Regions from separate parts of the Streptomyces sp. NPDC051218 genome, predicted to be linked through region 2. Evidence: riboswitches for the same ligand, from Rfam matches in the RefSeq annotation. Region 2 holds a riboswitch; each other region holds the start of a gene.
The links. A riboswitch is a leader RNA that binds a small molecule or an ion and turns the genes downstream of it on or off. The one in region 2 is predicted to bind cobalamin.
Positions count from the first base shown of each region.

Region 1: it holds a riboswitch for cobalamin, as region 2 does, so the genes downstream of both, ACIBCK_RS24665 (energy-coupling factor ABC transporter permease) here and ACIBCK_RS05745 (ABC transporter substrate-binding protein) in region 2, are expected to answer to the same signal.
Region 3: it holds a riboswitch for cobalamin, as region 2 does, so the genes downstream of both, ACIBCK_RS02370 (ABC transporter substrate-binding protein) here and ACIBCK_RS05745 (ABC transporter substrate-binding protein) in region 2, are expected to answer to the same signal.
Region 4: it holds a riboswitch for cobalamin, as region 2 does, so the genes downstream of both, ACIBCK_RS00330 (cobalamin biosynthesis protein) here and ACIBCK_RS05745 (ABC transporter substrate-binding protein) in region 2, are expected to answer to the same signal.

Region 1 covers NZ_JBITEU010000008.1:251,335-258,722, forward strand. The annotation lists gene cbiQ (cobalt ECF transporter T component CbiQ) at 1-260, opposite strand, end outside; gene ACIBCK_RS24660 (energy-coupling factor ABC transporter substrate-binding protein) at 267-656, opposite strand; gene ACIBCK_RS24665 (energy-coupling factor ABC transporter permease) at 656-1,432, opposite strand; cobalamin riboswitch at 1,462-1,646, opposite strand; gene ACIBCK_RS24670 (enoyl-CoA hydratase) at 1,743-2,549, opposite strand; gene mmsB (3-hydroxyisobutyrate dehydrogenase) at 2,546-3,424, opposite strand; gene ACIBCK_RS24680 (enoyl-CoA hydratase/isomerase family protein) at 3,487-4,554, opposite strand; gene ACIBCK_RS24685 (acyl-CoA dehydrogenase family protein) at 4,551-5,699, opposite strand; gene ACIBCK_RS24690 (CoA-acylating methylmalonate-semialdehyde dehydrogenase) at 5,705-7,204, opposite strand.
Region 2 covers NZ_JBITEU010000001.1:1,268,630-1,276,017, reverse strand. The annotation lists gene ACIBCK_RS05770 (nicotinate phosphoribosyltransferase) at 1-932, opposite strand, end outside; gene clpS (ATP-dependent Clp protease adapter ClpS) at 1,013-1,327, shown strand; gene ACIBCK_RS05760 (DUF2017 domain-containing protein) at 1,339-1,935, shown strand; gene ACIBCK_RS05755 (amino acid permease) at 2,298-3,773, shown strand; gene ACIBCK_RS05750 (Mov34/MPN/PAD-1 family protein) at 3,864-4,286, shown strand; cobalamin riboswitch at 4,276-4,424, shown strand; gene ACIBCK_RS05745 (ABC transporter substrate-binding protein) at 4,469-5,419, shown strand; gene ACIBCK_RS05740 (FecCD family ABC transporter permease) at 5,551-6,636, shown strand; gene ACIBCK_RS05735 (ABC transporter ATP-binding protein) at 6,633-7,388, shown strand, end outside.
Region 3 covers NZ_JBITEU010000001.1:506,019-513,406, forward strand. The annotation lists gene ACIBCK_RS02355 (alpha/beta hydrolase family protein) at 1-612, shown strand, start outside; gene ACIBCK_RS02360 (ABC transporter ATP-binding protein) at 639-1,421, opposite strand; gene ACIBCK_RS02365 (FecCD family ABC transporter permease) at 1,442-2,473, opposite strand; gene ACIBCK_RS02370 (ABC transporter substrate-binding protein) at 2,470-3,519, opposite strand; cobalamin riboswitch at 3,624-3,810, opposite strand; gene ACIBCK_RS02375 (VOC family protein) at 3,868-4,332, opposite strand; gene ACIBCK_RS02380 (helix-turn-helix domain-containing protein) at 4,338-5,204, opposite strand; gene ACIBCK_RS02385 (haloacid dehalogenase-like hydrolase) at 5,424-6,566, shown strand; gene ACIBCK_RS02390 (DUF2252 domain-containing protein) at 6,563-7,388, opposite strand, start outside.
Region 4 covers NZ_JBITEU010000001.1:60,040-67,427, forward strand. The annotation lists gene ACIBCK_RS00320 (anion permease) at 1-1,262, shown strand, start outside; gene ACIBCK_RS00325 (hypothetical protein) at 1,275-1,535, shown strand; cobalamin riboswitch at 1,642-1,784, shown strand; gene ACIBCK_RS00330 (cobalamin biosynthesis protein) at 1,892-2,833, shown strand; gene ACIBCK_RS00335 (cobyric acid synthase) at 2,830-4,338, shown strand; gene cobN (cobaltochelatase subunit CobN) at 4,335-7,388, shown strand, end outside.

The DNA of each region.
Region 1 (7,388 bases), on a different contig from region 2:
CCGCCGAGTTGGACGAGCAGGGTCAGGGCGCCGGTGACGCAGAAGCCGAGCGGTACGCGGTAGGCGCGCCACAGTTTGCGCGGCGGCACACCGGCGGGCCCGAGCAGCACGGCGAGCGCGGCGACGAGCACCAGGGCGGCGCCCGGCCAGGGCGGCAGGGAGACCGCGAGGACGGTGAGGCCGAGCCCCAGCACGGCTTTGTCCACGGGGTGGCGGCGGCGCCAGCGGCTGCTGTGCGCCGCCGCGTCGATGGGCAGCACGCGGGGTCAGACCTGCTCGGTCTCGGCCCGGCCGCTCTCCGCGTCGGCGGCCTTATCGGTGGCGGCCTTCTCCGTGCCGGCCCCCTCGGCGCGCGCGATCTCCGCGCCCTGGCGGCGTCCCTTGCGCAGACCGAAGTAGTACGCGAGGACGCCCGCTCCCAGCGCCGCTTGAAGCGCGAAGAGCGCCGACTCGACCTCCCCGGACGGGGGTTCGTACAGCGGCGAGAACCAGGGCTCGTAGTCCGGCTTGATCTCGGTGATCGCGGTCTCGGCCTGGGCGTCGGCCCCGGCGAACGGCTCCTTCTCGTCGTCCCCGAGGCCGAGCGCCAACGGCAGCACCGCGAGCGCGGCGACGATGAGGAGGAGCAGAGTGTTGATCTTCGCGTTCCGGCTCATCAGGCGCTGGCCCCCGTCTCCGTCGTCTTGGTCGTCTCGGCCGTCTCGGCCGTCTCCGTGGTATCGCCCGTCTTCGTCGTACCGGCCGTCTTCGTCGTATCGGCCTGCCGCTTGCCCTGGAGCAGTACGCCGAGCCGCGTGAGCTCCCCCTTGCTGGACTGCACGAGCAGCCGCATCACGATGACGGTGAGCAGTCCTTCGCTGACCGCGAGGGGGATCTGCGTGACGGCGAAGATGCCGCCGAACTTGCCGAGCGCGCCGATGAATCCGCTGCCGGGGTCGGGGAAGGCCATGGCGAGCTGGACGCTGGTCACGCAGTACGTGGACAGGTCCGCGACGAACGCGCCGAAGAACACGGCGACCATGAGCGGCACGTCGTACCGCTTCAGGAGGCGGTAGACGGCGTATCCGGCCCAGGGCCCGATGATCGCCATGGAGAAGACGTTGGCGCCGAGCGTGGTGAGCCCGCCGTGGGCGAGCAGCAGCGCCTGGAACAGAAGGGTGATGGTGCCGAGCACCGTCATGATCGGCGGCCGGAACAGGATCGCGCCGAGCCCGGTCCCCGTCGGGTGCGAACAACTGCCCGTGACGGATGGGATCTTCAGCGCGGAAAGGACAAAGGTGAAGGCTCCCGAGGCGCCCAGGAGCAGTGTGCTCTCCGGGTGTTCCTTGACCTCACGGGTGAGGGAGCGGACTCCGTGGACGACGAACGGCGCGGACGCTACGCCCCAGGCGATCGCGTGCGCCGGCGGGAGGAAACCCTCGGCTATGTGCATGGCTAAGCAGACCCTCTCCAGCACCTCGTGGATGGACAACGCGCCTTGGCCGGTCTCCTGGCTGACGGGTCGTACCGACCGGACTCCGCCTTCCCGGGTACGCGAGTACCCAGTGGCTGCCGCGAGGGCTGGAGCCGGACTTCCCGATCACAGTGGCGAGGGCCGCACCGGCATCACACCGGATTTCCCGAGCACCAAGGCGTGGCGACCTTAGTGCGCGATCGAGCCAACTGACAACTTGCGGGACCGCCTCACCTGTGGCACACGCGAGCGCACACGACCAGGGGCGTACGCCCCTGGTCAGCGCCCCTCAGGAGTGCGTGAACCCGGGAGGCCGCTTCTCGATGAAGGCGGCCATCCCCTCCTTCTGGTCCTCGGTCGCGAACACGGCGTGGAACAGACGGCGTTCGAAACGGACACCCTCCGCGAGGGTCGTCTCGAAGGCGCGGGACACCGCTTCCTTCGCCATCATCGCGACGGGCAGGGACATCCCCGCGACGCTCTCCGCGACGCTCTCCGCGACGGCGAGCGCCTCGGTGACGAGTTCACCGGCGGGCACCACCCGGGAGACGAGCCCGGCCCGCTCGGCCTCAGCGGCATCCATCGTGCGCCCGGTCAGGCACATCTCCATGGCCTTAGCCTTCCCCACCGCGCGGGTCAGCCGCTGCGAGCCGCCGATGCCCGGGATGACACCCAGCTTGATCTCGGGCTGCCCGAACACGGCGGTGTCGGCGGCCAGCAGGATGTCGCACAGCATCGCCAGCTCGCAGCCGCCGCCGAGCGCGTAGCCGGACACGGCCGCGACCGTCGGCGTACGCAGCGCCCCGAGCCGGTCCCAGGCCGCGAACCAGTCGCTGAGGTACATGTCCAGGTAGCTCCGGGGCCGCATCTCCTTGATGTCGGCGCCGGCCGCGAACGCCTTCGCCGATCCGGTGAGGACGACGCAGCCGATGTCGGGGTCCCGGTCCAGGGCCTCTGTCGCGGCGACGATCTCGTTCATCACCTGGAGGTTGAGCGCGTTGAGCGCCTTGGGCCGGTCGAGCGTGAGCAGCGCGGTGCGGCCCTTTCGTTCCACGCGGATCGTCTCGTACGGTTCCGTGGTCGTGGTCCTGGTCATGCGCTGTCCTCCCCGTCTCGTGCGGCGTGTTGGCCGATGGTGGTGACGATCCCGGAGAAGTCCTGGTCCGCTCCAGCCCCTTCGGCATAGGCGGCGTACAACTCCGCCGCCTTCAGGCCTAGTTCGGCATGGATGCCCGCCGCCCGCAGGGCGTTGGCCGCCAGGCCGAGGTCCTTGGCCATCAGCGGGGCCGCGAATCCGGGGCGGTAGTCGCGGTTCGCGGGGCTGGCCGGAACGGGGCCCGGCACCGGGCAGTTGACGCTCAGGGCCCAGCACTGCCCCGACGCCGTGGAGGCCACGTCGAACAGGGCCTGGTGGGAGAGGCCGAGGCTCTCCCCGAGGACGAACGCCTCACTCACCGCGATCATCGAGACGCCCAGGATCATGTTGTTGCAGATCTTCGCCGCCTGACCGGCGCCCGGACCGCCACAGTGCACCGCCTTGCTGCCCATGCCCGTCAGGAGCGGTTCGGCCTCGGCGAACTCGGTTCCGCCGCCGCCCGCCATGAAGGTGAGGGTGCCTGCCTCGGCGCCCACCACTCCCCCGGAGACGGGGGCGTCCAACGCTCGCATCCCGGCCGCGGTGGCGGCCGCGTGGGCGGCCCGCGCGTCGGCGACGTCGATGGTCGAACAGTCGATGAACAGCGTGCCCGGCCGGGCGGCGGCGAGAAGCCCCTCCTTTTGGTAGAGGCCGAGGACATGCCGTCCCGCGGGCAGCATGGTGATCACCACGTCCGCCTCCGCCGCGGCTCCCGCTGTCGACCCGGCGGCCTCCACGCCGCTCGCGACAGCCGAGGCGAGCAGCTCGGGCAGCAGGTCGTGACCGAGAACGCGGTGCCCCGCCCTGGCGAGGTTGGCGGCCATCGGGGCGCCCATGTGACCGAGCCCGACGAAGCCGATCGTGCGCGTGCCGTTCACCGCGCCTGCCACTCCGCCGTTCACCACGCCACCTCCTGCGGGCTTGTGTCCAGGTCGAGTTCGCCTCCGGCGGGCGCGGCGAAGTAGCGCGCCACGTCGGCGGCACCGACCTCCCCGAGTGAGGCGGGCGCCCAGCGAGGGCTGCGGTCCTTGTCGATGACCTGGGCGCGGATCCCCTCCGCCAGGTCGTGCGAGGCGAGTGCGGCGCAGGAGATGCGGAACTCCTGCTCCAGTACGCGTTCCAGGGGGCCGAGCCGCCGCGCCCGGCGCAGAGCGGCGAGCGTGACCTTCAGGGCGGTGGGCGACTTGGTGGCGATGGTGTCGGCCGCCTCCGCGGCGGCGCGTGATCCATGGCCGCGCAGCCGGGCGACGATCTCCTCCACCGTGTCGGCGCCGTAACAGTGGTCGATCCAGGACCGGTGACCGGCCAGCTCGCCGGGCGGCAACCGGCGCACGTACCTCTCGAGTACGTCCCACACCGGCTCCATGCCCAGGCCGTCGAGGAGTCGGGGCAGGTCCTCGCTCGGCACGAAGTGGTCGGCGAGCCCGCAGAGCAGGGCGTCGCCCGCGCCGATCCGCGCGCCGGTGAGCGCGAGGTGGGTGCCGAGTTCGCCGGGAGCGAGGGCCAGCAGGTAGGTGCCGCCCACGTCCGGCACGAAGCCGATGCCGGTCTCCGGCATCGCGACGCGGGAGCGCTCGGTGACGATGCGGACGTCGCCGTGTGCGGAGACGCCGACACCGCCGCCCATCACGATGCCGTCCATCACGGCGACGTACGGCTTTCGGTAGCGGGCGATGCGGGCGTTGAGCCGGTACTCGTCGCGCCAGAAGTCGGCGGAGGCTGTCGTCCCCGCGCGCGCGTCCTCGTAGATGGAGCGGATGTCGCCGCCCGCGCACAGGCCGCGCCCGCCGGCGCCCTGGATGATCACGGTTTGTACGTCGGGGTCGCTCTCCCACGCGGTGAGCGCCTCGTCGATGCGGCGCACCATGGCGTGAGTGAGGGCGTTGATGGCCTGGGGTCGGTTGAGCGTGAGATGGGCCGCGCGGCCTTCCTTCCGGAGCAGGACGGAGTCCTCGGCGGCGGTCACCGCAGTGCCTCGGTCAGGCCTCGGGCCACGATGACGCGCATGATCTCGTTGGTTCCTTCCAGGATCTGGTGGACACGGAGGTCGCGGACGATCTTCTCGATGCCGTACTCGGTCAAGTAGCCGTAGCCTCCATGGAGTTGGAGCGCGCGATCGGCGACGGAGTAGCCGGTGTCGGTGGCGAAGCGTTTGGCCATCGCGCACAGCTGCGGCGCCTGCGCGTCACCGCGGTCCAGGGCCTGGGCGGCCTGCTGGACCAGGGCTCGGGCCGCGGCGAGTTCGGTCGCCATGTCGGCGAGACGGAACTGCAGCGCCTGCGCGTCGAGCAGCCGGGCGCCGAACGCCTCCCGGTCGGCGAGGTGCGCGAGGCTCTTGTTGAGTGCGCTGCGGGCGCCGCCCAGGGAGCAGGCGGCGATGCCGAGCCTGCCGCCGTTCAGACCACTCATGGCGATCTTGAAGCCGTCGCCCGCGCGGCCGAGCAGGCGGTCGGCGGGCACCCGCACCCCGTCCAGGATCACCTGACGTGTCGGCTGGGCGTTCCAGCCCATCTTCTTCTCGTCGGGGCCGAAGGAGAGTCCGGGGTCACCCCGTTCGACGAGGAACGCGGACACCCCCCGGGGGCCCTCGCCGCCGGTGCGCGCCATCACCACGTACACCTGCGCGGCTCCCGCGCCGGAGATGAACTGCTTGACCCCGCTGAGGACGTGGTCGTCGCCGTCGCGGACCGCCCGGGTGCGCAGGGACCCGGCGTCGGATCCTGCCCCCGGTTCGGTGAGGCAGTAGCTGCCGAGGTCGTCCATGGAGACCAGGCGGGGCAGCCACCGCGCCCGTTGCGCGGGATCGCCGTATGTGTCGATCATCCAGGCGACCATGTTGTGGATGGAGAGGTAGCCCGCGATGGACGGGCAGCCGGAGGCGAGCGCCTCGAAGACGAGGACGCCGTCGGCCCGCGTGAGACCGCTGCCTCCCGCGTCCTCCCGCACGTACACGCCGCCGAGCCCGAGCCCGGCCGCCTTGCGCAGCACGTCGAGCGGGAAGTACTTGTCCTGGTCCCACTGCACGGCACGGGGCGCCAGGTGGTCGTCGGCGAAGTCGAGCGTGGTCTCGACGAGGGCCTGTTGGTCCTGGGTGAGCGATGTGGTGGTCATGGCGCTCATCCCATGGTGGGCAGGGTGAAGCTCGCGCCTTCCCTGACCCCTGAGGGCCAGCGCGAGGTGACGGTCTTGGTGCGGGTGTAGAACCGGATGGCGTCGGGGCCGTGCTGGTTCAGGTCGCCGAAGCCGGAGCGCTTCCAGCCGCCGAAGGTGTGATAGGCCACGGGCACCGGGATGGGGACGTTGACGCCGACCATGCCGGTGTCGACGCGGCGGGTGAAGTCACGGGCGGTGTCGCCGTCCCTGGTGAAGATCGCGACCCCGTTGCCGTACGGGTGCTCGCTGGGCAGCCGCAGGGCTTCCTCGTAGTCGGCGGCGCGTACGACGCACAGGACGGGGCCGAAGATCTCCTCGCGGTAGATCCGCATCCGAGGTCCGACCCGGTCGAAGAGCGAGGCACCCGCGAAGAACCCGTCCTCATGGCCCGACAGCTTGAACCGCCCTCCGTCGACCACGAGTTCGGCACCCTCGTTGACGCCGATGTCCACGTACCTGCGGACCCGGTCGAGCGCGTCCCTGCTGACGAGCGGGCCGAAGTCGGCCCGAGGGTCGTCGCTGCGGCCGACGCGGAGCGTGCCGATGCGCTCCTTGAGCGCGGCCACCAGCGCGTCGGCGGTCTCCTCGCCGACGGGCACGGCCACGGAGATGGCCATGCAGCGCTCGCCCGCCGAGCCGTATCCGGCGCCGATGAGCGCGTCGACTGCCTGGTCGATGTCGGCGTCCGGCATCACGATCATGTGGTTCTTGGCGCCGCCGAAGCACTGGGCGCGCTTGCCGTGCGCGGCGGCGGTGGCGTAGATGTGCGCGGCGACCGGTGTGGAGCCCACGAAGCCGAGCGCGCCGACCCTGGGGTCCGCAAGGAGGGTGTCGACCGCTTCCTTGCCGCCGTTGACGACGTTCAGGACGCCGGGCGGCAGGCCTGCCTCCAGGAGCAGTTCGGCAAGACGCAGGGGCACGGAGGGGTCGCGCTCGGAGGGCTTGAGGATGAACGCGTTGCCGCAGGCGATGGCGGGCGCCGCCTTCCACAGCGGGATCATCGCGGGGAAGTTGAACGGGGTGATCCCCGCGACCACACCGATCGGGGAGCGCAGCGAGTGCACGTCGATGCCGCTGCCCGCGTTGTCCGTGAACTCGCCCTTGAGCAGGTGCGGGATCCCGGCGGCGAACTCCACGACTTCCAGGCCGCGTTGGATGTCGCCGTGCGCGTCGGCCACGGTCTTGCCGTGCTCTGCGGACAACAGCCCTGCCAGGGACTCGCGTTCGGCCTCGACGAGCTGGAGGAAGCGCAGCAGGACGCGGGCGCGTCGCTGCGGGTTCCACCTCGCCCATTCTCGCTGGGCGTTGACCGCGTCGGCGATCGCCGCCTCGGTGTCGGGCCGGCCCGCGAGCGGTACGCGGGCCTGGACGGTGCCGGTGTTGGGGTCGTACACGTCGCCGAAGAGGCCCGACGTGCCGGCGGTGTGCTTGCCGCCGATGAAGTGCGTGAGTTCACGGACCATGGGTGCCTGCTCTCGTCAGGTGAGATCCGGGGACGGCACGGCGCGCCGCCGACGGGGCGCACGGATGCGTGCGCTGCCGGCGTCAGCCGCGGGACAGCGGATGTCGGGGCCGTCAGGCGTGGGTCGAGACCGCCCGGGGTCGCGAAGTCCTATGAGCGCGTGGTGAGTTGTGTGCGCTCCGCCG
Region 2 (7,388 bases):
CCGTACGCGTCCACGGGCGCCGCCGCCAGCGAGGCGATGGCGTACTCGTCCAGGTCGGAGGTCACGACGATCTTCGTCGCGGTCGCCCCGAGCTCGTCCAGCTGCTGCCGCACCCGGTGCGCGACCAGGAGCAGGTCCCCGGAGTCGATGCGCACGGCGCCGAGCTCCGGCCCGGCGACCTCGACGGCGGTGCGGACGGCCTCGGTCACGTCGTACGTGTCGACGAGCAGGGTGGTGCCGGGGCCGAGGGAGTCCACCTGCGCCTGGAAGGCGTCGCGTTCGTTGTCGTGCAGGAGGGTGAAGGCGTGGGCCGATGTGCCGACCGTGGGGATGTCGTAGCGGAACCCGGCGGCCAGGTCGGACGTGGTCGTGAAGCCGCCGACGTACGCGGCGCGCGAGGCGGCGACGGCCGCAAGCTCGTGCGTACGCCGCGCGCCCATCTCGATCAGCGGGCGCTCACCGGCGGCCGATGCCATCCGGGAGGCGGCGGCCGCGATCGCCGAGTCGTGGTTGAGGATGGAGAGGATCACGGTCTCCAGGAGCACGCACTCCGCGAAGGAGCCCTCGACGCGCAGGATCGGCGAGCCGGGGAAGTAGACCTCGCCCTCCGGATAGCCCCAGACGTCGCCGCTGAAGCGGTACGAGGCGAGCCACTGGAGGGTCTCCTCGTCGACGACACGGCGCTCGCGCAGGAAGCCGATGACGTCGGCGTCGAAGCGGAAGTTCTCCACGGCGTCCAGGACGCGGCCGGTGCCGGCGACCACTCCATAGCGGCGCCCCTCGGGCAGTCTGCGGGTGAAGACCTCGAAGACGGAGCGCCGGTCGGCGGTGCCGGCCTTCAGCGCGGCCTGCAGCATCGTGAGCTCGTAGTGATCCGTGAAGAGCGCGGTCGACGGAACATCCACCGGCAGCCCAAGGTCCGCTGTGTTCATACGAAGGATGCTACCCCGCATCTCGTCACTCTGACGATTTCCCGGGTCCATTTGTGCGAGGGCCCCTCGCGGGTGGCAGCATGGGACAAGTGAGTACGGCTCCCGCAGAGATCACCCGCCCGGAATCCGACGAAGAGACCTTCGCCGTCCCGGAGCCCGACGTCCCCTGGATCACGCTCGTCCACAACGACCCGGTCAATTTGATGAGTTACGTGACCTATGTGTTCCAGTCCTACTTCGGGTACTCGAAGGAGAAGGCCACGAAGCTGATGATGGACGTGCATCACAAGGGTCGCGCGGTCGTCTCCACCGGCTCCCGTGAGGAGATGGAGCGCGACGTACAGGCCATGCACGGATACGGTCTGTGGGCCACCCTCCAGCAGGACCGGAAGTAGCGACGCATCTGATGCCAGGACAATTCGAACCCATCCCCGGGGGCGGCGCGGCCGTCGCGCTCGACGAGGTCGAGATCTCGATCATCCGGTCCCTTGCCGTGCAGCTCCTGGAGCTGATCGGTCCGGGCCCGGCCGAGGACGCCCCCGACGATCCGCTCGCGGAGCTGTTCGCGGAAGGCCCCAGCGAGCCGCCCACCGACCCGGTCCTCCAGCGACTCCTTCCGGACGCCTATGGCGGGCCCGGCAGTGAGAAGGCCGACGAGAACGAACTGCGGGCCTACTCCTCGGAGTTCAGGCGCTTCACCGAGAACGACCTGCGGGCCAAGAAGCGCGAGGACGCCCTGGTGGTGATCCGCTCCCTGGACGCGCTGACGTCGAAGGGTGAGGGCGGCGCCGTCCTGAAGCTGTCCGCCGACGAGTCGCGGCACTGGCTCGGCGCGCTCAACGACCTCCGCCTCGCGATCGGCGCCCGCCTCGAGGTGACCGACGAGGAGGACACGGACCTGCTCTACCAGCTGCCGGACTCCGACGCCCGCAAGCCGATGGTGATGGCCTATCTCTGGCTCGGCGGTCTGCAGGAGACGCTGGTCGCCACCCTCATCGGTTAGAAGTCACACGGAAGCGGCCACGGTCGCCCGCAAAGTCGGTGTAAGCAGCAGCGATTACGCTGCGTTCGCTCATCGGACGCTCAAATCCGGATAACGATCGCGTCACTTCAATGCCCGATTTTGAGGCGTCAAGGGAATTTTGTCCGGTTCTTCTCGTGGTGTGAGCCACACGTGCCACGACCGATCACTGTTGCGGCCGTGATAAATCTTCACGACCACTCGGTGACGCCACCCATGTCACCGATGGCGCTCGGGCCGGCAGACCGCCGGTAGCACTCCATCCATATCCGGGGGGATCAGGACCTGATCCGTGGCCATCAACGCGACTGCGGGCACGGATCAGCGTGGAGAAAGGCGTCACCATGACCTCAGTGCAGGTCGAAGAGCATCACGACGGCAATGAGGCCGGCGGAACGGGCGGTTCGTCCGGCACGTCAGGCGAGGGTTATCAGCGCGGGCTCGGCGCCCGGCAGATCCAGATGATCGCGATCGGCGGTGCCATCGGCACCGGCCTGTTCCTCGGCGCGGGCAAGGCCATTCACAAGGCCGGTCCGAGCCTCATCCTGGCGTACGCCATCGCCGGCCTCGTCATCTTCTTCATCATGCGGGCCCTGGGCGAGCTGCTCATGTACCGCGCCGTGTCGGGCTCCTTCTCGGAGTACGCGCGTGAATTCATCGGCCCGTTCTTCGGGTACGTGACCGGCTGGACGTACTGGCTCTTCTGGGTCGTCACCGGCATCACGGAAGTCACGGCAGCGGCCCAGTACATGCAGTACTGGACACACGACGCCATTCCACAATGGGCCTACGCGCTGATCTTCACGGTCATCCTGTACGGCGCCAACCTGATCTCCGTGAAGCTCTTCGGTGAGCTCGAGTTCTGGTTCTCGATGGTCAAGGTCACCGCGATCATCGGCATGATCCTCATCTGCGCCGGCATCCTCACCATCGGCTTCTCCGACGCCGGGGACACCGCGTCCGTCTCCCACCTGTGGGACCAGGGCGGCTTCTTCCCGAACGGCATCGGCTCCACGCTGATGACGCTGCAGATCGTGATGTTCGCCTTCCTCGCCGTCGAGCTGGTCGGCGTCACCGCGGGCGAGTCCAAGGACCCGAAGACCGTCCTGCCCAAGGCCATCAACACCGTGCCGTGGCGCATCGCCGTCTTCTACGTCGGTGCGCTCGTCATGATCCTCTCGGTCGTGCCGTGGACGTCGTTCCAGCCGGGCGTCTCGCCGTTCGTGGCGGCCTTCCAGGAGATGGGCCTCGGCATCGGGGCCGCGATCGTCAACTTCGTCGTCCTGACGGCCGCGCTGTCCTCCTGCAACTCGGGCATGTACTCCACCGGCCGCATGCTGCGCGACCTCGCGCTCAACGGCCAGGGCCCGAAGTTCTTCACCAAGCTGACGAAGAACGGCCTTCCGCTGGTCGGCACCACCTTCTCCGCGTCCCTGATGCTGGTCGGCGTCTGGATCAACTACCAGTGGCCGGGCGAGGCGTTCAACTACGTCGTCTCCTTCGCGACCATCTCCGGCATGTGGGCCTGGATCATGATCCTGATCTGTCAGATCAAGTACCGCCGCAAGGCCGACCGCGGCGAGCTGCCGATGTCCACCTTCCGTGCGCCGGGAGCTCCGTACACGAGCTGGTTCGCGCTCGCCTTCATCGCGATGGTCATCGTCATGATGGGCATCGACAAGGACGCGCGGATCTCGCTCTACGCCGCTCCGGTGTGGGCGCTGATCCTCGGCGTCGGCTACCTGGTCATGCAGAAGCGCAACGACACGCAGTCGACGGGTGGCGGCGAGGCCGACAAGCAGGACGCGATCAAGTCCTGACCGCCAGGTCATCCCCGCTCGATCCCAGCATGTGGGCCGGTCCGTACCACTCTTCGGTACGGTCCGGCCCTTCTGCTTATCCTGGCTGCCATGCTGACCCTGACCCAGGCCCTCCACGACCAGATCGTCGCGCACGCGCGCAAGGACCACCCCGACGAGGCCTGCGGTGTGGTCGCGGGCCCGGAGGGAACCGGCCGCCCCGAGCGCTTCATCCCGATGCTGAACGCGGCGCGTTCGCCCACGTTCTACGAGTTCGACTCGGGCGACCTCCTCAAGCTCTACCGCGAGATGGACGACCGCGACGAGGAGCCGGTGATCGTCTACCACTCGCACACGGCGACCGAGGCCTACCCCTCGCGCACCGACATCACGTACGCCAACGAGCCGGGCGCCCACTACGTCCTGGTCTCCACGGCCGACACCGACGACGCGGGCGACTTCCAGTTCCGCTCCTACCGGATCGTGGACGGCGAGGTCACCGAGGAAGAGGTGAAGGTCGTCCAGGCGTACTGATCCTCCAGGCATACTGAGCTTCACCTTTGAGGCGGCAGGACCCAGGAAGCCGGTGCGAATCCGGCACGGTCCCGCCACTGTGACCCCACCCTTCGCGGGTGGGGCAGTCAGGAACTGACCTGCCGCCTTCTTCTCCCACGACGCAGGGGACGCGGAAATCCCCTGGAGGAGGCAGCTCAGCCATGTCCCGCCCCATACGTCTGCTGCTTGCCGCGGCCCTGCTGGCCCCGCTCGCCGCGTGCTCGTCCTCCGACGGCACCGGCTCGAAGCCGGAGTCCAAGGCCCCAGGCTTCCCGTACACGGTCACGAACTGCGGTGTGAAGACGACGTACGAAGCACCGCCGAAGCGCGCCGTCACGATGAACCAGCACGTCACGGAAGTGATGCTGGAGCTGGGCCTCAAGGACCGCATCGCGGGCACGGCGTACCTGGACGACAAGGTCCTGCCGAAGTACGCGAAGGCCTACGCGGACACCCCCGTCCTCGCCAAGGAGTACCCCTCGTACGAGAAACTCCTGGCCGCGAACCCCGACTTCGTCTACGGCGGCTACGCGTCCGCCTTCCTCGCGGGCGAGGGCCGCAGCCGCGGGGCCCTGGCGAAGTCCGGCGTGGAGAGCCGCCTGAACGTAGAGGGCTGCGCCAAGAAGCCCGTCTCGATGGACGACGTCTACAGGGAGGTCCGCGAGGTCGGCAGCACGTTCGGGGTGCGGGCGCGGGCGGAGAAGTGGGTGGCCGCGGCGAAGCGCGAACTGGCGCAGACGGAGGCGAAGTCGAAGCCCGTCCCCGTCTTCGTCTATGACAGCGGCGACAAGACGGCGTTCACGGCGGGCGGCCGTGGCATCGGCAACGACATCATCGAACGTGCGGGCGGCCGCAACGTCTTCGCCGACCTGGACAAGTCCTTTGGCGACGCGTCCTGGGAGTCGGTGGTCGACCGCAAGCCCGAGGTGATCGTGATCCTCGACTACGGCGGCACGACGGTCGCCCAGAAGAAGAAGCGCCTCCTCGACGACCCGGTCCTGGCGGACGTCCCCGCCATCAAGCACAAGCGCTTCGCGGTACTGCCGCTGTCGGACACGGTGGTGGGGGTACGGGCCCCGGCGGCGGTGGGGAAGCTGGCGGATCAGCTGTGAAGGGCAGAATCCAGCCCGTCCGCCGGGCATTTCAGCCCGTCCGGCGTTTGAGGACGAACTCGGCGGAGCCGGTGATGGACGGCAACCAGTCCGGGGTCCGGGGCGGAGCCCCCCACGCGGCAGGGCCGCAAATGTCACAGCCGGGAAGGGGCGGGATTGGGGAAAGCCCCGCCAGGGCCACACGAACCCGCAGACGAGTGGGCTACGCGACAGTCATCGCGGCGCTCTGCGCAGCCCTCGCGGCAGCGGTCGTAGCGGGCCTGGCCCTGGGCTCCGTCCGCATCCCCACCGCCGACGTCCTGGAGATCCTGACGGGAGGTGCGGAACCTTCCCCGTTCCGCACCATCGTGCTGGACGTGCGGCTGCCCAGGGTCCTGCTCGGCGCAGCCGTCGGCGCCGGGCTCGCAGTCATCGGCACCGTCCTCCAGGCTCTCGTGAGGAACCCCCTGGCCGACCCGTTCCTCCTAGGCGTCTCCTCCGGCGCATCCGCCGGAGCCGTCGCCGTCATCGTCCTCGGCAGCGTCCTCGGCCTGGGCGCGGGCCTGGCCACCACCGTCACGATCCCGGCCGCGGCCTTCGCCGGCGCCCTGCTCTCGCTGCTCGTCGTCTACACCCTGGCGAGGTCCGGCGGCAGCTTCGCCACCGGCCGCCTGATCCTGGCCGGGGTGGCCGTCTCGTACATCCTGTCCGCCCTGACCAGCCTGATCCTGATCACGTCCGACAGCGCCGACCACCTGAAGGAAGTCCTGTACTGGACCCTCGGCGGCCTCGGCAGCGCCCGCTGGGACATGCTCGCGCTGCCCGGCGCCGCGCTGATCGTGGGCACTGCGCTGCTCGTCGCCCTGGCCCGCCCCCTCGACCTGCTCCTGGTCGGCGAGGAGGGCGCCACCGTCCTCGGCCTGGACACGGCCCGCTTCCGCGCCGCCGTCTTCGTCCTCGCCTCGCTCCTGACCGGCGTACTCGTCGCGTACAGCGGGGCCATCGGCTTCGTCGGCCTGATGGTGCCGCATGCGGCCCGGATGCTGGTCGGCGCCGCACACCGGGCGCTCCTGCCGGTGGTGGCCCTGATGGGCGCGGTGTTCCTGGTGGCGGCCGACCTCGCCGCGCGCACGGTCGCGGCGCCGCAGGACATCCCGGTCGGCGTCCTCACCGCGCTGACGGGCGGCCCGTTCTTCCTGTGGATGCTGCGCAAGAACCGTACGGAGGCGACGGCATGAGCCACCCGGCGGTTCTCCGCACCGAGTCCCTCACGTACCGCGTGGGGGAGAAGACCCTCGTCGACGACGTGACCCTGCACGCCGGCCAGGGCGAGACCATCGGCCTCGTGGGCCCCAACGGCAGCGGCAAGACCACCCTCCTGCGCTGCGTCTACGGCACCCTCGCGCCCACCGGCGGCCGCGTACTCCTGGACGGCGACGACCTGGCCGACCGCTCGGCCAAGGACCGCGCCCGCCGCATCGCCACCGTCCCGCAGGACGGGCACACCGGCTTCGAGCTCACCGTCCGGCAGATCGTCGCCATGGGCCGCTCCCCGCACAAACGCTTCTGGGAGGCGGACACCGCGCGCGACGCCGTCCTGGTCGGCGAGGCGCTGGAGCGGGTCGGTGCCGCGGACCTCGCCCACCGCGTCTTCGCCGGGCTCTCCGGCGGCGAGCGCCAGCGCGCCCTGGTGGCGAGGTCGCTGGTCCAGGAGCCCGCGGTCCTCGTCCTGGACGAGCCGACCAACCACCTGGACATCCGCTACCAGCTGGAGATCCTCGCCCTGGTCCGCGACCTCGGCACGACGAATCTGCTGGCCCTGCACGACCTCAATCTGGCGGCCTACTACTGCGACCGCCTGTACGTGCTCGACGCCGGCGCCCTCGTCGCGTCGGGACCGCCCAAGGAAGTCCTGACCAGCGAGCTCCTCGCCGAGGTGTACGGGGTCACGGCAGAGGTCTCGGTGCACCCCGCGACCGGGGCGCCGACG
Region 3 (7,388 bases), 760 kb from region 2:
GCGCGCGAGGGGATCGGCATGCTGCGCTTCGACAATCTCGGGATCGGGGACTCCGAGGGCGACTGGGGGGACGGTTCCTTCACCGTCAAGGTGCAGGACACCGTCCGTGCCGCGGCCTTCATGGCGGAGCGAGGGACTCCGGTGGATTTGCTGGTGGGGCACTCATGGGGAGGCGCCGCCGCCATCGCAGCCGCGAGCGAGATCGACGGCCTCCGCGCGCTGGCCACGATCGCGGCGCCCGTCGACCCCAGTCATGTCGAGCGGCAGTACGACTCGGTCCTTGATCGCGTCCTCAGTGACGGGGCGCACGAGTGGTTCGTCGGCGGCAGGACCCTGGTTCTCAAGCGCGCCTTCGTCGAGGACGTGCGCCGGGCTCACCTGCGCGACCGGATCGGCGAGGTGGACCTTCCGCTCCTGGTGGCGCATTCGCCCACCGACTCCACCGTCGACATCTCCAACGCCGCGGAGATCTTCCAGGAGGCACGCCACCCCCGCAGCTTCATCTCGCTCGAAGGCGCGGACCATCTGCTGACCGCGCGAGGGCAGGCGCAACGGGCCGCTCACATCATCAGCGCCTGGGCCGACCAGTACCTCGACGAGCCGCGGCCCTGAGAAGCGGCGTCCTGGACGGCGGAGACTCAGGCGCGCAGGAAGCGGATCGAGGGGTGGGGTTCCGTGGGGTGTTGGGTGACCTCCGCCCGTACCCCGTACACCTTCGCGATCAGTTCCTCCGTGATCACCTCTGAGGGTGTGCCTGCCGCGTGGGCCACTCCCTCTCGCAGGACCAGGATCTGGTCGCAGAACATGGCCGCCAGGTTCAGGTCGTGCAGGGCTATCACGCTGGTCAGGGGGAGGTTCGCCACCAGGGACAGGAGGTCGAGTTGGTGGTGGATGTCCAGGTGGTTGGTCGGTTCGTCCAGGAGGAGTTCCTGGGGGGTCTGGGCCAACGCCCTTGCTATCTGTGCCCGTTGGCGTTCCCCGCCGGAAAGCGTGTGCCAGGACTGGGTGGCTCGGTCCGTCAGGCCCGTGCGGGTCAGGGCCTGACGGACCGCCTCCTCGTCCTCCGGCGTCGGCGGTGACCACGCCCTGCGGTGCGGGATGCGGCCCAGGCGTACGACCTCCTCCACCGACAGCTCGACCTGCGTGGTGGCGTCCTGGTCCACCACCGCCACCCTGCGTGCCACCGTGCGGCGGCCCGCGTCGCGCAGGGGCATGCCGTCCAGGGTGACCACTCCTGACGTCGGGGCCAGGACGCCCGCCAGGATGCGCAGGAGCGTTGACTTGCCCGAGCCGTTCGGGCCCAGCAGGCCGACCGTGGCTCCGGGGGGCGGGGTCAGGGTCACTCCGTCGACGATGAGCCGGCCGCCTGCCTCCCGGGTCACTCGGTCGGCTCGCAGGCCGGGTCCGGTGTGCTGGCTCATGTCGTCCTCGGTGTGCCGGCTCATGTCGTCCTCCTCGTGCGGTAGAGGACCAGGACGAACGCCGGAACTCCGATCAGGGACGTCACCACCCCGACGGGGACCTCCTGGGGGTCCAGGACCGTGCGGGCCAGCGTGTCCACCCACACCAGGAACACCGCGCCCGCGAGCGCCGTGACCGGGACCAGGCGTGCGTGCCCGGCGCCCACGAGGGCGCGGGCCGCGTGCGGCAGGACCAGGCCCACGAAGCCGATGGCTCCCGCGCTGCTGACCAGGACCGCCGTCAGCAGGGCGGTGGTGGAGAGGAGGAGCAGCCGGACCCGGGCCACGTATACGCCCAGCGTCGCCGCCGCGTCCTGGCCGAAGGCGAACGCGTCCAGGGTGCGGGCCTGCGTCAGGCAGATCGCCAGCGCCACGAAGAGCACCGCCGCGCACAGCCAGACGTCCGTCCAGCCCACTCCGCTCAGCGAACCAAGCAGCCAGAACAGGACACTTCGCGTCGTCTCCGCGTCGCCCGAGGTCAGGATGACGAAGGAGGTGAGGGCGGAGAAGAGCTGCATCGCCGCCACGCCCGAGAGCACCACTCTGTCCGCGCTTGCGCCCAGGCTGTGGCTCAGCAGCAGGACCAGCGCGAACGAGACGACGGCCCCGGCGAAGGCGCCCACCGAAACCGACACCACTCCCCCGCCGACCCCCAGGACGACGATCGCGACCGCGCCCGTGGACGCCCCCGAGGAGACGCCCAGCACGAAGGGGTCGGCGAGCGGGTTGCGCAGGAGGGACTGAAGGACCGTTCCACAGACCGCGAGGCCCGCGCCGCAGACCGCGGCGAGGAGCGTGCGCGGCATGCGCAGGTTCCACACGATGCCGTCCCTGATGGGCGTGAGCCGCGCCTCTCCCCAGCCGAGGTGAGCCGCGACCGCCGACCACACGTCCGGTACGGAGATGTCGGCGGGGCCGATGGTGACGGCCACCGCGACGGACAGGGCGAGGGCGGCGAGGCCCGCCGTCCAGAGCAGGGCGGAACGTATGCCGCCCGGGGCGGCTTTCCTCACTTGGCGAGCCCGAACTCACGCAACGCGTCCGCGACTTGCTCCACGCCGTCCACCGTGCGGATCGTCGGGTTCATGGCCTGGCCGCTCAGCAGCACATAGCGCTTCTTCTTCACGGCGGTCAGGTTCTTGGTGACCGGGTTGGACTCCAGGAACTCGATCTTCTTCTTCGCGCTCTCGGCCGTCTGCGACTTGCGGGTGAGGTCGCCGATGACCAGGACGTCCGGGTCGCGGTCCGCCACCGTCTCCCAGTTGATCTGGGGCCACTCCTCGTGGGTGTCGTCGAAGACGTTCCGCACGCCGAGTTCTCGGGTGATGACGCCCGGGGCTCCGCAACAGCCCGCGATGTAGGGCGAGTCGGAGTTGGCGAACCAGTAGAGGAGTGTCGTGTCGGACGCCTCGGCCTTCTTGATCGCCCCGCTCGCCTTCGCCACCCGGCCCTTGAGGTCCGCGACCAGCCGCTCCCCACGCTTCTCGACGCCGAACGCCCTTGCCAGGTCACGGACTTCGCCGTACACCGTGTCCATGGTGAGCGTCTTGACGCGGCGGCCGTCGCCGTCGCCGCTGTTGTCCTTGCCGGCGCAGTCCGAGGGCGAGACGTAGGCAGGTACGCCGAGTTCGGCGAACTTGGCGCGGTCGGCGACGCCGCCCTTGCTGACCGTCGCCTGGAAGGAGGCGGTGACGAAGTCCGGTTCCTTGGCGAGGACCTTCTCGAAGGAGGGGTAGCTGTCGGCGAGCCGCTCGACCTTCGCGTTGTCCTTCTCCAGGCCCTTCAGAACCGGGTCGGTCCAGGTGCCCGTGCCCACCATGCGGTCCGCGAGGCCGAGCGAGAGCAGGATCTCCGTGGAGCCCTGGTCGAGGGAGACCGCCCGCCGCGGCGGCGCCTTGATCTCCGCCTTCTTGCCGCAGGAGGTGAGGGTCAGTGGGTAGCCGTCGGCCTTCCCGTCCGCGGTGGAGGTGGCCGTGGAGCCGCCCGCGCACGAGGTCAGCGTGACGGCGGCGGCCGTGACGAGGAGGACGGACACGCGGGCGGACACACGGGCAGACATACGGACGGGCACACGGACACGACGGGCTGTTGAGGACACGAGATCCCTTGAGTCTCACGGCTCATACGCGGAGCCTGGCCTGCTTCGTCACCTCCGCCGCCCGGTGTGCGGGCGGAGGTGCCAGCAGGTCTTCGGACTCGGGGATCGGCCGGGCGGGGCGCCTTCCCAGGCGTCCGTGGACGCCCAGTGGCCGTGGCCCCGCCCGTTCCCCCTCACCGCTGCGCGTCAGTTCCGGATTCGCACCGGATTCCCTGGCCCTGGTGTGGGTTGACTGGCGCTCGCAAGCTATCACGCGAGGTCAGGACGGCTGCCGTCACGCGAGGTCAGAACGGCTGCCGTCCCGCCAGGTCAGGCCGCCGTCCCGGGCCTCGGCGAGCCGCGGTAGGTGCCGAAGGACCACTTGTTGCCCTCGGGGTCGGCGATCGCGAACTCCCTGCTGCCGTACGGCTGGTCCTCGATCTCACGGATGATCTCGACCCCTGCCGCGGTGAGCCGCCGGTAGAGGTCGTCGACGTGGTCGGTGACGACGTACGCGCCGAAGGTGCCGGGCTTCAGGCACCACTCCTGGGACTTCTCGTCGTACGAGCCGAGCATGATCGCGCCGCCCTCGGGCCAGTCGAGCTCGGCGTGGGCCACGCGGTCGCCGTCCTCGTATACGGCGGTGCGCAGGAAGCCGACCGTGCCGACCAGGAAGTCGATCAGGGCGGGGGCGTCATGGGCCTGGAGGGACGGCCAGACGCTGGGAGCGCGCCCGGCGGATGCGGGCGCGGTAGCGGACTGCGGCTGCTGGTTCTGCTTCTCGGTGGTGTTCATGCCCCCTACCCTTCGCCCCCGCCATGGCTCCCGGCTTGGATATTCCGGCACTCTTCGGCCAGCCAGCCGCTGGGGCTCACCCCGGTGTACTGCTGGAAGTCCCGCACCAGGTGGGAGTGGTCGTAGTACCCGCAGTCCGCGGCGACGCGGGCCAGGTCGGGGGCGCCGCCCGTCGCGACCGGGCGTACGACGGCGTTGCGTGCGCGCTGGAAGCGCATCAGGCGGCCCGCCTGTTTGGGGCTCAGGCCCGTCTCGGCGCGGAAGAGCGTGGTGAGGCGGCGTTCGCTGAGCGCGACGTGCCGGGAGAGGCCGCGCAGGGTGCCGACACCGCGATGCCGGGCGAGCCAGGCCCATGCCTCCGCGACCTCGGGGCGTACGGAGCCGCCGGACGCCTCGGTGGCCGCGCGCTGCCTCAAGTAGCCGGACAGGGAGGCGAACCGCTCCTCCCAACTGCCCTGCTCGCACAGCAGCTCCCGTACGTCGGCGGCGCGGCGCCCCATCACCTCCGCGCCCGGCGTCACCAGCTCGCCGGCCAGTTCCGCGGCCGGTACGCCGAACAGGGCGCGGGCGGCGAGCGGGTGCACGGCGAGCTGGATGCCCGCCTCGTGCTCGGGCCTGACGACGTACGCCGGGGACTGGTGCAGGCCGCCGACGACGATGTCCGTGCGGGTGGCGTGGCGGCCGGCCGCCTGTTCGGGGGTGTGGCCGGTGACGACGGGGCCGTCCAGCGAGAAGATCAGCGTCAGGTACGGGGACGGCAGGCCGCGGTGCAGGCCGGGCAGCTCGCCCCGCGTGCGGTAGCCGACGGCGGACACCACCATGCCGTCGAGCCGCGGGGCGGCCCGGACGAACTCCCGGGAGACGCTCTCCATGCCTCCCAGTATGCGATGGGCCTCGCTCCGAAGCAGGCCCGGAAGCCTGCCGGGCGTCCGGCCCGGAACCCTGCCGGACGTCCGACTCGGCTACCCGCGCACGGGCGTCCCATGCCCGTTCCGCCCAGTGATACCGATCATGGGAATCCGCCGCCTGACCTCATACGATGACCCGCCGCTCCGGACGGGGCGCAGACCGCTCTCAGGGGGCACGGAACCATGGCAGTAAAGGCAAAGGGCAAGCTGGCCGTCATCGGCACGGCGGGCGCGCTCACCGCGGCCGTACTCGCGGGTACGGCGCTCTGGCCGAACGCGGACGCGACGGCGGCGGACGCCTCCGCGACGACGGCCAAGGCCGCGGCCAAGGCATCGGCCGAGCTGAAGCACTGGCCCAAGCCGGTCGCGAAGAAGCTGGGCAAGGTCATCGCGAAGAACGAGGACAAGGGCGCGTACGCCGTCTTCGACGCGGACAACACGACGTACCGCAACGACCTGGAGGAGTCCCTCCTGCCCTTCCTGGAGATGAAGGGGGTGCTGACCCGCAAGTCGATGAACCCGTCGCTGAAGATCATCCCCTTCAAGGACACGGCGAAGCACAAGGAGAGCCTCTACAGCTACTACAACCGGCTCTGCGAGGTCGACGACCAGGTCTGCTACCCGTGGGCCGCGCAGATCTTCTCCGGCTTCACGCTGAAGGAGCTCAAGGGGTACGTCGACGAGCTCCTCGCCCACGACAAGCCGATCCCCGCCGAGTACTACGAGGACGGGAAGCTGACGAAGACCGAGGTCAAGACGCCCGAGTTCTTCACCGGCATGCAGGAGCTCTACAAGTCGCTGCGGGGGCACGGCATCGAGGTCTACGTCGTCAGCGCGGCCAGCGAGGACCTCGTACGCATGGTCCTGTCCGACCCCAAGTACGGCTACGACGTGAAGCCCGAGAACGTCATCGGTGTCGGCCTGCAGCTCAAGGACCGCAAGACCGGCGAGGTCACCAGCTCCCGCAAGGAGGTCGCGGAGGGCCGCTTCGACGAGAAGAAGCTCGCGGGGCATGAGCTGACGCCGAACCTGTGGGCGCCGCTGACCTGGTACCAGGGCAAGCCCGCGGCCATCAGCACGTACATCGACGCGTGGAAGAAGCCGGTTCTGGTGGCGGGCGACACCCCGAAGAGCGACGGTCCGATGCTGTTCCACTCGGCGGACGTGAAGCACGGCGGGGCGCGGGTGTGGGTCAACCGCAAGGACGACTACATGAAGGAACTCGACGGGATGAAGCGCGAGAACGCCGACCGGCAGCGGGAGCTCGGCCAGCAGGTCACCGCGGACAAGCGGTGGCTGACGGTGGTCCCGGACGAGATCCGCTAGCCGGTCCCGGTGGCCGCGTCGACCAGGCCCGAGGAGATCGCCTCGGTCAGGGCCGCGTGGTCCCGGGCGTTCTGCGCGGCGTAGCGCAGCGCGAAGTCCGCGATCGCCCGGTCGAACGTGTCGGAGCCGCCCAAGTAGGCGGCTATGGCCACGCGGTCCCCGGAGCGGGCGTGGGCACGGGCCAGGGCCGTGCCGCAGAGGCGTGCGTAGGAGCGCAGCTGCGCGGGGGACATGGTCTCCACGTCCGCGGAGCCCTTCATGTCGCGCAGTTGGCGCCAGTAGAAGGCGCGGCCCTGGGGACCCGTCATCCAGCCGAGGAAGATGTCGCTCGCGGCCTGGAGGAGGCGCTGGCCCGCGACCACGCGGTGGCCGGGGTGGACGTACGGTCCTGGCGGGAGGTGCTCCTCCAGGACCGAGCGGGCCGCCTCCTTGATCTGGAGGAAGAGCGGGTCGTCGGCGTCGCGCCCGGCGAGGAGCACGATGAAGCAGCGGGTGCCGACGCTGCCCACTCCCACGACTTTGCGGGCCGCGTCGACGAAGTGGTAGCGGTCCAGGAGGAGTCGGCGTTCCTCGGAGAGCGTGGAGCGGTAGTCGCCGAAGATCTTGCGGACCGCGGCGAGTTCCGGGGCGGCCGCGGGTTCGATGAGCGGCGGGTCGTGGATGATGCGGCGGACGCCGTCCACGGTTTCGGTCAGCTTGCCGAGCGCCTGCAGGTGTGTGCGGCGGCGGGCCCGGTCCAGGGTGGCCGCGGCGCGCTTGCGGCGGCGGGTGGCGCGGATGAGGGGCAACAGGTCGTGCGTGTCGGTCCGTTCGTACCAGACC
Region 4 (7,388 bases), 1.2 Mb from region 2:
CGCTTCTCCTCGGGATCGTGATCGTTACCGCTCTCGTGTTCGACTTCACGAACGGTTTCCACGACACAGCCAACGCGATGGCTACCACCATCTCGACTGGCGCTCTCAAGCCCAAGACGGCGGTGGCCATGTCCGCCGTGCTGAATCTCGTCGGCGCTTTCCTCTCCGTCGAAGTCGCCAAGACGATCTCTGGCGGCATCGTCAACGAGGACGGACTGAAGACAGAGGTGATCTTCGCGGCCCTGGTCGGCGCGATCCTCTGGAATCTGCTGACCTGGCTGGTGGGCCTGCCCTCCAGTTCCTCCCACGCACTCTTCGGTGGCCTCATCGGCGCCGCGGTCATGTCGATGGGCTGGTCGTCGATCAACGGCGGCACCGTCGTCACCAAGATCCTGATCCCGGCCCTGGCCGCGCCTCTCGTGGCGGGTCTCGCCGCGCTGGTGGCCACGCGCCTGACGTACCGGATCGGCCGCAACACCGACACCAAGGCCACGGCCAAGGGTTACCGCGCCGGACAGATCGCCTCCGCGGGCCTCGTCTCGCTGGCCCACGGCACGAACGACGCGCAGAAGACCATGGGCATCATCACGCTCGCCCTGGTCACCGGCGGCGTCCTGAACCCGGGCGCCAACCCCCCGATGTGGGTCATCGTCTCGGCCGGTGTCGCCATCGCGCTCGGCACCTACCTCGGCGGCTGGCGCATCATCCGCACCATGGGCAAGGGCCTCACCGACCTCCAGCCGCAGCAGGGCTTCGCCGCCCAGACCAGCGCCGCGACAGTCATCCTGGCCTCCTCGCACATCGGTTTCTCGCTCTCCACCACGCAGTCCTGCTCCGGCGCCGTCATGGGCGCGGGCCTCGGCCGCAAGGGCGGCGTGGTCCGCTGGTCCACGGCGACCCGCATGTTCGTCGCCTGGGGTCTGACCCTGCCGGCCGCCGGTCTGGTCGGCGCGGGGGCCGAGTTCCTCACCAAGCAGGGCCCTTGGGGCATCGCGGCCACCGCCGCGCTCCTCATCGGCGGCTCCGCCGTCATCTGGGTGCTGTCCCGGCGCAACGCCGTCGACCACACGAACGTCGCCGACGACGAGATCGGCGGCTCCTCCGCCGCCGAGCCCGTGGGCGTCGTGACCAACGCGATGGCCGCCGTCACACCGCCCCCCACCGGGTCGGCCGTGGCCAGCGCGGACATCGACTTCGTCAAGGCCACCATCGCGGCCCCGACCAGCACCGTGGCGGACCCCGCCCGGCCCGCCACGGTGTAAGGAAGAGTCAGCATGGACATCGACTGGGCAGCTCTCGGCTCCGTCTTCGGAGTCAGCCTCGCGGTGACGGTGGCCCTGGTGGGCCTGTTCACCCTCGGCATCGTCGGCCTCTCCAAGCGCGAGGCGGCCACGTCCGGCGCCGCCACCGCGGGAGCCTCCGCGGGTGCGTCCACGGCGGGCGGCACCGCCGCCGCGGCACGCACGGGCGCGTATGTGTGCTTCGCGCTCTGCGCGGCGGCCGTGGCGTACGGGATCTATCTGATCGTCGCCTGACGACCGGGCTTCAAGGTGGGGTGCGGGACGCTTCTGCGTCCCGCACCCCACCTTCGTATGTGGGCCTCCGCACACTCTCCCGTCGCAGGTCAACGGCGAGTTGACGGGCCTTCGCGGGCCGTGGTGGACTGCCGGAGCCAATACGGCAGCAGGAGAGGAAGCCGGTGCGAATCCGGCGCGGTCCCGCCACTGTCATCGAGGAGCTGACTCCTCGGAAGCCAGGAACTCTCGCCGCCGATCACGTCGAACCAGGGCGCGGACACCCTGAGTGAGGACATTCGCCATGCGCGGCCGCCCGTTGCCGGACCAGTTCCCGAGCGTGAGCTCTCCTCTCGGCACGACGACCGGCTGAAGCCATGCGTGCCGATCGCGACTTCGCGTACGGCGCCGCCGCCGGCCTCCTCGGTGATCTGTTCCTCGGCGATCCCCGCCGCGGGCATCCGGTCGCCGCGTTCGGGCGGGCCGCGAGCGCTGTCGAGCGACTGCTCTGGCGTGACCACCGCGGGTGGGGCGCCCTGCACACCGTGGTGTGCGCCGGAGGCGCGACCGGCGCCGCCGTCCTGGCCTCTTCTCTTGTACGTGACGCGCGCGCCGCGTCCGTCGCGCTGACCGCCGCGACCACTTGGGCCGTGGTCGGCGGCACCTCGCTGGGGCGTGAGGCGCGGGCCATCGGCGGGGCGCTCGCCGCCGGGGACATCGAGGTGGCGCGGGAGCGGCTGCCGCATCTGTGCGGCCGCGATCCGCAGGCGCTCGACGCCGACGGCATCGCGCGGGCCGTGGTCGAGTCCGTCGCCGAGAACACGTCCGACGCCGTGGTCGGGGCCTTGGTGTGGGGGGCCCTTGGCGGGGTCCCCGGCCTGGTCGGCTTCCGGGCCGTCAACACGCTCGACGCCATGGTCGGGCACAAGTCCGTGAAGTACCGGCGCTACGGGTGGGCCTCCGCCCGCCTCGACGACGTACTGGGGTGGCCGGGCGCCCGGCTCACCGCGGTGCTCGCGGCTGCCGCCGGGGACGCGCCGCGCGGCGCGGTGCGGGCCTGGCGTGACGATGCCGCCAAGCATCCGAGCCCCAACGCGGGGCCCGTCGAGGCCGCCTTCGCCGGGGCGTTGGGCGTACGGCTCGGGGGGACTCTCTCGTACGCGGGGCGGGTAGAGCACCGGCCTGTCCTGAACGGGGACGGGCGGGGCGTCGAAGTCACCGACATCGAGCGGGCCGTGAAGCTGTCGCGGCGGGTCGGGCTGCTCGCCCTCGGCGTCGCGGCGGCCGTGAGCACGCTACGGAAAGGCAGGGCCTCATGAGTGGTGGGCTGCTCGTCGCAGGAACCACGTCCGACGCGGGCAAGAGCGTCGTCACCGCCGGTATCTGCCGGTGGCTGGCGCGCAAGGGGGTCTCCGTCGCGCCCTTCAAGGCGCAGAACATGTCCCTCAACTCCTTTGTCACGCGCGAAGGCGCCGAGATCGGGCGGGCCCAGGCCATGCAGGCGCAGGCCGCCCGGGTCGAGCCGACCGCGCTGATGAATCCGGTCCTTCTCAAGCCGGGCAGCGACCGCAGCAGCCAGGTCGTCCTGATGGGCAAGCCGGTCGGCGAGATGAGCGCGCGCGGCTACCACGGTGGGCGGCAGGAAGCGTTGTTGTCGACCGTCGTGGGATGCCTCGAGGAACTTCGGGGCAGCTATGACGCCGTGATCTGCGAAGGTGCGGGCAGCCCCGCGGAGATCAATCTGCGGCGTACGGACATCGTGAACATGGGGATCGCGCGGGCCGCCCGCTTCCCCGTGGTCGTGGTGGGAGACATCGACCGCGGGGGCGTCTTCGCCTCCTTCTTCGGGACGACGGCGCTGCTGAGCGCCGAGGACCAGGAGCTGGTCGCCGGGTATCTCGTCAACAAGTTCCGGGGCGATGTCTCGCTGCTCGAACCGGGGCTCGACATGCTTCATGAGCTGACCGGGCGGCGCACGTTCGGTGTGCTGCCGTTCCAGCACGGCCTCGGCATCGACGAGGAGGACGGGCTCCGGGTCTCCCTGCGGGGTGCCGTGCGGGAGTCCGTGGTCGCTCCCCCGGTCGGTGAGGACGTGCTGCGGGTCGCCGTCTGTGCCGTACCGCTGATGTCGAACTTCACGGACGTGGACGCGCTGGCCGCCGAACCCGGCGTCGTCGTGCGGTTCGTGGACCGGGCGGAAGAGCTGGTCGACGCCGATCTCGTGATCGTGCCGGGGACGCGCGGCACGGTCCGTGCCCTGGAGTGGCTGCGCGAGCGCGGCCTCGCCGCCGCCATCGCGCGTCGCGCCGCCGAGGGGCGTCCCGTGCTCGGGATCTGCGGCGGCTTCCAGGTGCTCGGCGAGCACATCGAGGACGACGTCGAGTCGCGGGCGGGAGCCGTGGACGGGCTCGGCCTGCTGCCCGTACGCGTGCGGTTCGCGCGCGAGAAGACCCTCGCCAGACCGGTCGGCGAGGCGCTCGGCGAACCCGTCGAGGGGTACGAGATCCATCACGGCGTCGCTCAAGTCCTGGGCGGCGAGCCGTTCTTGGAAGGGTGCCGTGTCGGCGAGGTGTGGGGCACGCACTGGCACGGCTCCCTGGAGTCGGACGCGTTCCGGCGCCGCTTCCTCACCGAGGTCGCCCACGCCGCCGGGCGCCGCTTCGTGCCCGCGCCCGACACCAGCTTCGGCGCACTGCGCGAGGAGCAGCTCGATCTGCTCGGCGACCTGATCGAAGAACACGCGGACACGGACGCGCTGCTCAGCCTGATCGAGACCGGCGCACCCGCCGGTCTCCCCTTCATCGCACCGGGGGCACCCTCATGACCGTCCTGCTTCTGTCCACCGCCGACACGGATCTCCTTGCCGCCCGTGCCTCCGGCGCCCCCTACCGCATCGGCAACCCCACCCGGGTCGACGCGCAGACCGAGCTGCCCGCGCTGGTCGAGGGCGCGGACATCGCCGTCGTACGCCTGCTCGGCGGCAAGCGGGCGTGGGAGGACGGGCTTGCGGGGCTGAAGGCCGCCGGGATCCCGACGGTGCTGCTAGGCGGCGAGGCCGTGCCGGACGCGGAGTTGATGGCGGAGTCGACCGTGCACGCGGGGTCCGTGGCGGAGGCCCTGCGGTATCTCGTCGAGGGCGGCACGGAGAATCTGCGCGAGCTGGCGCGCTTCCTCAAGGAGGACGTGCTGGCGGCGGGACACGCGCGCTCCGGTGACGCCCACGAGCGGCAGAGCGCCGAGCCGCGGAAGATGCCCGAGTACGGGGTGCACGGTTCGCGCGCGTACGTCAAGGGCCGGCCGTCGGTCGGCGTGCTCTTCTACCGCGCGCACCAGCTCTCCGGGAACACCGGCTTCGTCGACACGCTGTGCGACGCGATCGAGGCGCGGGGCGCCAACGCCCTTCCCGTCTACTGCGGTTCGCTGCGCGGTGCCGACTCAGGACTGTACGAGATCCTCGGGAAGGCGGACGCGCTCGTCGCCACCGTCCTCGCGGCGGGCGGCACGCACGCCTCGGGCGCGAGCGCGGGCGGCGACGAGGAGGCCTGGGACATCGGCGCTCTCGCCGACCTCAACATCCCCGTCCTGCAAGGGCTTTGCCTGACCTCCTCGCGCGCCACGTGGGACGCGTCGGACGCCGCGCTCTCCCCCATGGACGCCGCCATGCAGGTGGCGATCCCCGAGTTCGACGGCCGTGTCATCACCGTCCCGTTCTCCTTCAAGGAGCAGGGCCCCGACGACGTACCGGTGTACGTGGCCGACCCCGAGCGTGCCGCCCGGGTCGCCGGAATCGCCCTGCGTCACGCCCAGTTGAAGCACAAGCCGAACGCCGAGAAGAAGCTCGCCCTCGTCTTCACGGCCTATCCCACCAAGCACTCGCGCGTCGGTAACGCGGTCGGCCTCGACACCCCCGCGTCGGCGGTGCGGGTGCTCGACTCACTGCGGGATGCCGGATACGTCGTCGAGGGCCACCCGGACAACGGCGACGAGCTCATCCACCGGCTCATCAACGCCGGTGGTCACGACGTCGAGTGGCTCACCGAGGAGCAGCTGGCCGCCGCCCCCGCGCGCGTGCCGCTCGCCGACTACCGGGCGTGGTTCGACAAGCTGGACCCCGAGTTGCGCGACGGCATGCTGGAGGCGTGGGGCGAGCCGCCCGGCAATCTGTACGTGGACGGCGACGACATCGTGCTCGCCTCCCTCCAGTTCGGGAACGTCGTCGTGATGATCCAGCCGCCGCGCGGCTTCGGCGAGAACCCCATCGCGATCTACCACGACCCCGACATGCCGCCCTCGCACCACTACATGGCGGCCTACCGCTGGCTGGAGATGTCCTTCGGCGCCGACGCGGTCGTCCACATGGGCAAGCACGGCACGATGGAGTGGCTGCCGGGCAAGGGCCTTGGCCTGAGCGGTGGTTGCGCCCCGGACGCGGTGCTCGGCGAGCTGCCGCTGATCTACCCGTTCATCGTGAACGACCCCGGCGAGGGCACCCAGGCCAAGCGGCGCGGGCACGCCACGGTGGTGGACCATCTGGTGCCGCCGATGGCACGCGCGGACACGTACGGGGACCTGGCCAAGCTGGAACAGCTCCTCGACGAGTACGCGCTGGTCAGCGACCTGGACCCGACGAAGGCCCCCGCCGTCCGCGCGCAGATCTGGACGCTGGTGAAGGCCGCCGAGCTCCACCACGACCTGCACGTCGACGAGCAGCCCGACGACGTCGAGTTCGACGAGTTCGTCATGCACATCGACGGCTATCTCTGCGAGATCAAGGACGTGCAGATCCGCGACGGACTGCACATCCTCGGCGGTGGCCCCGAGGGCGAGGCGCGCGTCAATCTGGTGCTCGCCGTCCTGCGGGCCTCTCAGGTGTGGGGCGGTCAGGCGAACGCCCTGCCCGGTCTGCGGGCCTGCCTCGCCGAGCACTTCGGGCTCAGCGAGAAGGAGCTGCTCGCCGAGCCGGGCGCCGCGGTGAAGGTCGCGGACGGCCTGACGTCGCTGGTCGACGGGCCCGCGCGAAGCGGCGCCGACGCGCTCGACCTCCTGGAGCAGCTGTGCCGCCGGCTCGCCGAGGGCATGGAGGAGCGCGGCTGGGAGCTCTCCGCCGTGCGAGGGCTCGTACGGGATGTCGTAGGCGTCGAACTGCCGCCCGCCGTGGCCGTGTTGGGCTTCGCGTGCGAGGAGGTCGTGCCCCGTCTCGCCAGGACCACGGACGAGATCGGGCACATCCTGCGGGCGCTCGACGGCGGTTACGTCCCCGCCGGGCCTTCCGGGTCGCCCACGCGCGGACTCGTCAACGTGCTGCCGACCGGCCGCAACTTCTACTCCGTCGACCCCAAGGCGATCCCCTCGCGGCTGTCCTGGGAGGTCGGCCAGTCGCTGGCCGACTCGCTCATCGCGCGCTATCTGGCGGACACCGGTGACTATCCGAAGTCGGTCGGCCTGACCGTGTGGGGTACGTCGGCGATGCGCACGCAGGGCGACGACATCGCCGAGATCCTGGCGCTGCTCGGCTGCCGCCCCGTCTGGGACGACGCGTCGCGGCGCGTCACCGGGTTCGAGATCGTGCCGGTGGAGGAGCTCGGACGGCCGCGCATCGATGTGACGGTGCGGATCTCCGGATTCTTCCGTGACGCGTTCCCGCACGTCATCGGCCTGATCGACGACGCGGTGCGGGCCGTGGCCGAGCTGGACGAGGCTCCGGAGTCCAACTACGTACGGGCGCACTCCGACGAGGACACCGCCGAGCACGGCGACCGGCGCCGGGCCACATCCCGGATCTTCGGCTCCAAGCCCGGGGCCTACGGCGCGGGTCTCCTCCCGCTGATCGACGCGCGCAACTGGCGCAGCGACGCCGACCTCGCCGAGGTGTAC